2 regions of the Arthrobacter sp. NicSoilB8 genome follow, and region 1 is predicted to be linked to the other one. Evidence: riboswitches for the same ligand, from Rfam matches in the RefSeq annotation. Region 1 holds a riboswitch; the other holds the start of a gene.
What was found. Region 1 has a riboswitch for glycine ahead of gcvP (aminomethyl-transferring glycine dehydrogenase). Riboswitches for the same ligand answer to the same signal wherever they lie in the genome.
Positions count from the first base shown of each region.

Region 2: linked by a shared signal. The riboswitch ahead of gcvP (aminomethyl-transferring glycine dehydrogenase) and the one ahead of gcvP (aminomethyl-transferring glycine dehydrogenase) in region 1 are both predicted to bind glycine.

Region 1 is NZ_AP024656.1:132,061-136,435, forward strand. It holds gene LDO15_RS22830 (sugar ABC transporter substrate-binding protein) at 1-818, opposite strand, end outside; glycine riboswitch at 1,320-1,418, shown strand; gene gcvP (aminomethyl-transferring glycine dehydrogenase) at 1,567-4,375, shown strand, end outside.
Region 2 is NZ_AP024655.1:865,299-869,673, forward strand. It holds gene LDO15_RS03945 (MFS transporter) at 1-606, opposite strand, end outside; gene LDO15_RS03950 (TetR family transcriptional regulator) at 675-1,214, shown strand; glycine riboswitch at 1,443-1,541, shown strand; gene gcvP (aminomethyl-transferring glycine dehydrogenase) at 1,699-4,375, shown strand, end outside.

The sequences.
Region 1 (4,375 bases):
GCTTCCAGTTCTTTCACGCCATTCTCGAGGTAGTTTCGAAGAACCTCGACGCCCGTAAGGCCGTGCCAGGCCGGGGAGTAGTAGCGCGATGCGGTGATGCCGCCGTTCTTGACCCAGGGGATCATTTCCTCGGTGCAGTCGCTGGTAATCGTGACGATGTCGGTCCGGCCAGTCTTCTTCAGGTACTGGGCAATACCGATGGCCATTTCTGCGGCGTAATCGATGATGACCTTTGCATTGGGGTGTTCCCGCAAGAGACCCTCTACGGCCGCAGCGGACTTGAAGCGGTCGTATCGGCCTTCAGCGGCGCCAACGATCTTCCATTTGCCGCCGCCGAACTTCTCAAATGATTCTTCGAGGGTCTTGGTGTATTCCTCCGAGAAGCCCTGTCCCAGGACGCTGGGTACGAGGAGGACTTCACAGGGATCGGTGTTTTCGGTTACCCACTCGGCGATGTCCGGAACGCGGTCATCCTGGCGAACGGACCCAACAATGTAGGGGTCCAGCGGACCGGGGCCGAAACGGAGCAGGCTAACGACGGGAATTCCAGCTTTTGCGGCGAGTTCGGCGCCACGAGCTGCAGACTCCAGCTGATGCGGCATGATGACGATTCCATCGACGCCCATTTCGATCAGCTCTTCGAAGTTCGCCAGTTCGCGGCCGCTGTCGAACCCGGACTGCCGGCCGACGTAGGAGTACCCGGTCCCTTCGAGTCCTTTCTGCACACCACTCGACAAGTATCGAGTATAGATATTGAACCCATTGGTCATTGAGGCAATGGTTTTTCCTGCACCAACAAGAGTGGACTTGTCACTCATACTGATCTCCTTGATTGTTATTTCTCAGTCGTAGCGGACCACCCGTAGCGACCTTACTGGCATGTGCTAGAGACAAGCAGGCTGAATGTAGAGTACAAACTCGTTATAACCTAGCCCCCTGCCGGACACTGACTGGTGTCGCAGGAAAAGCCTGCTTAGATAATATCTATTAGCATTTTTGGAATCGGACAAACTTGATCCTAAATGCTTTTGATTCCACATACTTCCCTTTTATCTTCAGCACATATCCGCATCGTGCGAAGCTGCGGGATAACTGAACTGGATGCCGCAAGCTCCAATTAGATTCCTCCACCGGATGCGTTGCGATAAGTTCTAGCAACGAAATCTTGGGTTCCACAACCCCCAGTTGCATTTTCTGCACAAGCCCTAAGTTGCATTTTTTACAACACCCTCACGGTTGCATTTTTTGCATCCTCACCTCCCGCTCCTATCCGAGGTCGGTTATTGTGTGAGACATATCACCGACAAGTGATACAGCTGTTGATCGCGGCGGGAGAGCCCTGCAAGTAGATACAAGCAGGCGCCGTAGGAGCAAATCCTCCCCAGGAATCTCTCAGGCCCCCGTACCGCCGCGGTGAGGCAACTCTGGAAAGCAGCCCGGAACCTCAGGGCTCACCCACGGTGCAAGCAAAGCCATGCGAAAGCATGGCTGCGCGGAAACTCTCAGGTCCAATACAGAGCGGGGAGGAACCCGAATCAATGTGGCGTACCCTGCGCCGCCTGAGTTATGGAGTTCCTTGTGACTGTTACCCCAGCCTCCACGTCCTTCGTTGACCGGCACATCGGTGCCCGTCGCCAGTCTGACGTCGACGCCATGCTGAAGGCTGTCGGCTACGACACCGTCGACGCCCTGGTGCACACCGCCGTTCCGAAAGACATCCGCCAGGACTCCGATCTCGCTCTCGGCGCGGCCCTGAGCGAAGTGGAAGTCCTCGCCGAGCTGCGCAAGCTGGCCGGCAAGAACAAGACGGCCGTGCAGATGATCGGTCAGGGCTATTACGACACCGTGACCCCGCCGGTGATCCGCCGCAACATCCTCGAGGCCCCGGCCTGGTACACCGCGTACACGCCCTACCAGCCGGAAATCTCCCAGGGCCGGCTCGAGGCGCTGCTGAACTTCCAGACCATGGTCCAGGACCTCGTCGGCCTGCCGATCGCCAACGCCTCGCTGCTGGACGAAGCCACGGCTGTCGCCGAGGCCGTGCTGATGATGCGCCGCGCCAACAAGAACAAGGAAGCGCATGACGGAAAGACCGTCCTCGACGCCGACTGCCTCCCGCAGACCATCGCGATCGTCAAGGGTCGCGCCGAAGCCCTCGGCTTCGAGGTCGAGGTCGCCGACCTCTCCAAGGGCCTGCCCGACGGCGTGATCAACGGCGTCGTCCTGCAGCAGCCGGGCGTCTCCGGCCGCGTGTTCGACCACACCGCCGTGATCGCCGAAGCCAAGGAACGCGGCGCGCTCGTCACCGTCGCGGCGGATCTGCTGTCCCTGACCCTCATCACGCCCCCCGGCGAGCAAGGCGCGGACATCGCCGTCGGCTCCGCCCAGCGCTTCGGCGTGCCGCTGTTCTTCGGCGGCCCGCACGCCGCGTACATGGCCGTCCAGAAGGGCCTCGAGCGCTCCATGCCCGGCCGCCTCGTGGGTGTCTCCAAGGACAACGCCGGCGTCCCGGCCTACCGCCTGGCCCTGCAGACCCGCGAGCAGCACATCCGCCGCGAGAAGGCCACCTCCAACATCTGCACCGCCCAGGCGCTGCTGGCGATCGTGGCTTCCTTCTACGCCGTCTACCACGGCCCCGACGGGCTGAAGGCCATCGCCCAGACCGTCCACGGCCACGCCAAGACCATCGCCGCCTCGCTCAAGGCCGCCGGCCTGGACGTGCAGCACACCTCCTTCTTCGACACCGTGGCCGTTCGAATTCCGGGTAAGGCGACTCAGGTTGTTGCCGCCGCTGCCGCCAAGGGCATCAACCTCCGGCGGGTTGACTCCGACGTTGTAGGGCTTTCCGTTGATGAGCGGACGACCCGCGGAGTCCTTGAGTCCGTGATGGCCGCCTTTGCGATAGTCGCCGCCCACGGAGCCTGCCTTGTTGACGACGAAAGTAGCGCTTTGGATGGCTTCGTCCTGGATGCCGCCGTCGAGCGGACCTCGGACTACCTGCAGCACCCGGTGTTCAACACCCACCGTTCCGAGACCCAGCTTCTGCGTTACATCCGCCGGCTCTCGGACCGCGACCTCGCGCTGGACCGCACCATGATCCCGCTGGGTTCGTGCACCATGAAGCTGAACGCCACGGCCGAGATGGAAGCGATCTCCTGGCCGGAGTTTGCCTCCATCCACCCCTTCGCCCCGGACTCCCAGACCGCGGGCTGGCGCGAACTGATCGAGGACCTCGAGGCCCAGCTGACCGAGATCACCGGCTACGACCAGGTCTCCATCCAGCCCAACGCCGGATCCCAGGGCGAGCTGGCGGGCCTGCTGGCGATCCGCGGCTACCACCGTTCCCGCGGCGACGATCAGCGCAACATCTGCCTGATCCCGGCCTCGGCGCACGGCACCAACGCGGCCTCGGCCGTGCTGGCCGGCATGAAGGTCGTTGTCGTGGCCACTGCCTCCGACGGCACGATCGACCACGCCGACCTCACCGCCAAGATTGAGGCCAACAAGGACGTCCTGTCCGCGATCATGATCACCTACCCGTCCACGCACGGGGTGTACGACGCCGACGTCCGCGAGGTCTGCGACGCGATCCACGCCGCCGGCGGCCAGGTCTACATCGACGGCGCCAACCTCAACGCGCTCGTCGGGCTGGCCCAGCCGGGCATGTTCGGCGGCGACGTCTCGCACCTGAACCTGCACAAGACCTTCTGCATCCCGCACGGCGGCGGCGGCCCCGGCGTCGGCCCGGTCGCGGCCAAGGCACACCTGGCCCCGTTCATGCCGGGCAACGCCGCTGATCCCGCCAACGGCGAAAGCGGAACCCCAATCTCCGCCTCCCGGTACGGCTCCGCCGGCGTGCTGCCGATCTCCTGGGCCTACGTGAAACTCATGGGCGGCCAGGGACTCACCGAGGCCACCAAGTCGGCACTGCTCGCGGCGAACTACATCGCGGCCCGCCTGAATGATTCCTTCCCGGTGCTCTACACCGGCGAAGGCGGTCTCGTGGCCCACGAGTGCATCCTGGACCTGCGCGAACTCACGGCCAAGACCGGTGTGACCGCCGAGGACGTGGCCAAGCGCCTGATCGACTACGGCTTCCATGCCCCCACCCTGGCGTTCCCGGTGGCCGGCACCCTGATGGTGGAGCCCACCGAGTCCGAGGACCTCGGCGAGATCGACCGGTTCATCACGGCCATGATCACCATCCGGGCCGAGATCGACCAGGTGGCCCACGGCGAGTTCACCGTGGAGCACAGCCCGCTGCGCAACGCCCCGCACACCGCCGCCGCCGTGATCAGCACCGACTGGACCCGCGAGTACCCGCGCGAGCAGGCGGTCTTCCCGGTCCACACGCTCAAGCAGGACAAGTACTTCC
Region 2 (4,375 bases), on a different replicon from region 1:
GATCAGCGCCGGCCCGAGCAGCAGCAGCGGCAGGATGATCGGCACCGCGACCAGCAGGACGGCGCCCCACCAGAAGTGTTCCACGAGCCAGCCGCCGGCAATCGGGCCGAGTGCGGCGCCGCCGGAGAATCCCGCGGCCCAGATCGCGACTGCCAGGCGTCGCCGGTTGGGCTGCGGAAAGATGTTGCGGATCAGGGAGAGCGTGGACGGCATGAGCATGGCGCCAAAGAGGCCAAGGCCGGCGCGGCCGGCGATCAGCCATTCGGCGCTCGGCGCGAACGCCGTCGCGGCCGAGACCGCGGCAAAGCCGGCGCTGCCCACAAAGAGGAGCCTGCGCCGGCCGATCCTGTCGCCCAGGCTGCCCATTGCGACCAGCAGTCCGGCCAGCACCAGGGGATAAGCATCGATAATCCAGAGCAGTTGGACGCCGGAGGCGGACAGGCTGCGGGCGATGGCCGGCAGGGCGAACGTCAGCGCGGTGTTGTCCACGGCCACCAGCAGGACGGGGAACATCAGCAGGGCCAGCGCCACCCAGTCGCGCCAGGGCGCCTGGGGCCGCGAAGGCGCCGTGGTGCTGGTTGCCGTCGTGATCGATGAAGTGCTCATGCATCGTAACTATACCGTCTGGACGGTACAGTTAAGAAATGCGGGTACGGACAGGCATGATGGGAAGCATGCCCAGGAAACCCGTGGCCCGCGAGGCCGTCCTCGATGCCTTCGAATCCCTGCTCATCGAAGTGGGTGAACGCGCCGCGACGCTGGACGCCGTCGCCCGCCGGGCCGGCGTGTCCAAGGGCGGCCTGCTCTATCACTTCCCGACCAAGGAGGCGATGATCGCGGTCCTCCTGGAACGTCTCGACCGGCTCCTGGCGGCGGACGTCGCGGCCATGGCGGCGGCTCCGGAAGGAGCGGCGGCGTACTTCATCAAGTCCTCGGTGTGGGCGGATACGCCCATGGACCGGGTGTTCGTGGCGGCCACCCGGCTGGCTGAGGTGGCGCACGAGGAAACCCAGCGCCGCTTCGCCGCCGGCCAGGCGAGCTGGCTGGAACTGCTGGCGGCCGACGTCGGGCCCGCCGCGGCGAAGGCCGTCCTCTATATGGGGGACGGGCTGTACTTCAACGCCATGCTGGGCCGGGGCCCCGCCGGCCCGCCTGCTGAAATCGAGGCGGATGTCGAAAGTCTCCTGGCCGCCGTCGAGAAACTGCGCCGCTGAGCCCGGGAGCGCCCCCGGCGCCCGCCCGGTCGCCGAAAACGTCCCGGGGGGGCGTTTATGCGGCTACGGCGACCCGGCGGAGATCCCGCGAAATCGCGTTGGCGGACCCTTCGGGAGTGGCTCGCCGTCCGTAACCTGGGGCCCGCAGCGGCCGGCAGTTTGCGGACGCGCGCCCGGCATAGGACAATGGGATCTGTGACTGTTGTCACCCCCAACTGAATACGCCTTTGATCTGCGGCGGGAGAGTCCTGCAAGTAGGTACAAGCAGGCGCCGTAGGAGCAAATCCTCCCCAGGAATCTCTCAGGCCCAAGTACCGCCGCGGCAAGGCACCTCTGGAAAGTAGCAAGCGCGTCCTTGGCGCGCTGTGCTCACCGACGGTGCAAGCGAAGCCACTCACACGCATGGCTGCGCGGAAACTCTCAGGTCCAATACAGAGCGGGGAGGAACCCGAATCAATGTGGCGTACCCTGCGCCGCCTGAGTTATGGAGTTCCTTGTGACTGTTACCCCAGCCTCCACGTCCTTCGTTGACCGGCACATCGGCGCCCGCCGCCAGGCCGACGTCGACGCCATGCTGAAGGCTGTCGGCTACGACACCGTCGACGCACTGGTGGACACCGCTGTTCCGAAGGATATCCGGCAGGACTCCGACCTCGCGCTCGCCGCAGCCCTCAGCGAAGTGGAAGTCCTCGCCGAACTGCGCAAGCTGGCCGCGAAGAACAAGACCGCCGTGCAGATGATCGGGCAGGGCTACTACGACACCCTCACCCCGCCGGTGATCCGCCGCAACATCCTCGAAGCCCCCGCCTGGTACACCGCGTACACGCCGTACCAGCCGGAAATCTCCCAGGGCCGGCTCGAGGCCCTGCTGAACTTCCAGACCATGGTCCAGGACCTCGTCGGCCTGCCGATCGCCAACGCCTCGCTGCTGGACGAAGCCACCGCCGTCGCCGAGGCCGTGCTGATGATGCGCCGCGCCAACAAGAACAAGACGGCCCACGACGGCAAGACCGTCCTGGATGCCGACTGCCTCCCGCAGACCATCGCGATCGTCAAGGGCCGCGCCGAGGCCCTCGGCTTCGAGGTCGAGGTCGCCGACCTCTCCAAAGGCCTTCCCGACGGCGTGATCAACGGCATCGTCCTGCAGCAGCCGGGTGTTTCCGGCCTGGTGTTCGACCACACCGCCGTGATCGCCGAGGCCAAGGAACGCGGCGCCCTCGTGACCGTCGCGGCCGACCTGCTCTCCCTGACCCTCATCACGCCCCCGGGCGAGCAGGGCGCAGACATCGCCGTCGGCTCCGCCCAGCGCTTCGGCGTGCCGCTGTTCTTCGGCGGCCCGCACGCGGCCTACATGGCCGTTCAGAAGGGCCTCGAGCGCTCCATGCCCGGCCGTCTCGTGGGTGTCTCCAAGGACAACGCCGGCGTCCCGGCCTACCGCTTGGCCCTGCAGACCCGCGAGCAGCACATCCGCCGTGAGAAGGCCACGTCCAACATCTGCACCGCGCAGGCGCTGCTGGCCATCGTGGCCTCCTTCTACGCCGTCTACCACGGCCCGGACGGGCTGAAGGCAATTGCCGAGTCGGTCCACGTCCACGCCAAGACCATCGCCGCCGCACTGAAGGCCGCCGGCCTTCACGTGCTGCACTCTTCCTTCTTCGACACCATCACCGTCTCCGTGCCGGGCCGGGCGGCTGAGATCATCGCGGCCGCGGAGGCCAAGGGCATCAACCTGCGCGCCATCGACGCCGACACCGTCGGCATCTCCGCCGATGAGGCCACGACTGTGGCTGTCGTCGCCGACGTCATCGCCGCGTTCGGCGCCAGCGTGGTGGATTCCGTAGATGGCTTCGGCCTGGACCCCGCCGTCGAGCGCACCTCCGACTACCTCCAGCACCCGGTATTCAACACCCACCGCTCCGAAACCCAGCTGCTGCGCTACATCCGCCGCCTCTCGGACCGCGACCTCGCCCTGGACCGCACCATGATCCCGCTGGGCTCCTGCACCATGAAGCTGAACGCCACGGCCGAGATGGAAGCCATTTCCTGGCCGGAGTTCGCCTCCATCCACCCCTTCGCCCCCGAATCCCAGACCGCCGGCTGGCGCGAACTGATCGAGGACCTCGAAGCCCAGCTGACCGAGATCACCGGCTACGACCAGGTCTCCATCCAGCCCAACGCCGGATCCCAGGGCGAGCTCGCGGGCCTGCTGGCCATCCGCGGCTACCACCACTCCCGCGGCGACGCGCAGCGCAACGTCTGCCTGATCCCGGCCTCCGCGCACGGCACCAACGCGGCCTCGGCCGTGCTGGCCGGCATGAAGGTCGTCGTCGTCGCCACCGCCAGCGACGGAACGATCGACCACGCCGACCTGCAGGCCAAGATTGAACTGCACAAGGACGCACTGTCCGCGATCATGATCACCTACCCGTCCACCCACGGGGTGTACGACGCCGACGTCCGGGAGGTCTGCGACGCCATCCACGCCGCCGGCGGCCAGGTCTACATCGACGGCGCCAACCTCAATGCCCTCGTCGGGCTGGCCCAGCCCGGTATGTTCGGCGGCGACGTCTCGCACCTGAACCTGCACAAGACCTTCTGCATCCCGCACGGCGGCGGCGGCCCCGGCGTCGGCCCGGTCGCGGCCAAGGCGCACCTGGCGCCGTTCATGCCGGGGAACGCCGCAGACCCGGCCAACGGTGCCGACGGCACCCCGATCTCCGCCTCCCGCTACGGCTCGGCCGGCGTGCTGCCGATCTCCTGGGCCTACGTGAAGCTCATGGGCGGCCGGGGCCTCACCGAGGCCACCAAGTCGGCCCTCCTCGCGGCGAACTACATCGCGACCCGCCTGAACGACTCCTTCCCGGTGCTCTACACCGGCGAAGGCGGCCTGGTGGCCCACGAGTGCATCCTGGACCTGCGCGAACTCACGGCCAAGACCGGCGTGACCGCCGAGGACGTGGCCAAGCGCCTCATCGACTACGGCTTCCACGCCCCCACCCTGGCGTTCCCGGTGGCCGGCACCCTCATGGTGGAGCCCACCGAGTCCGAGGACCTCGGCGAGATCGACCGGTTCATCACCGCCATGGTCGCTATCCGCGCCGAGATCGACCAGGTAGCCCACGGCGACTTCACCGTCGAACACAGCCCGCTGCGCAACGCCC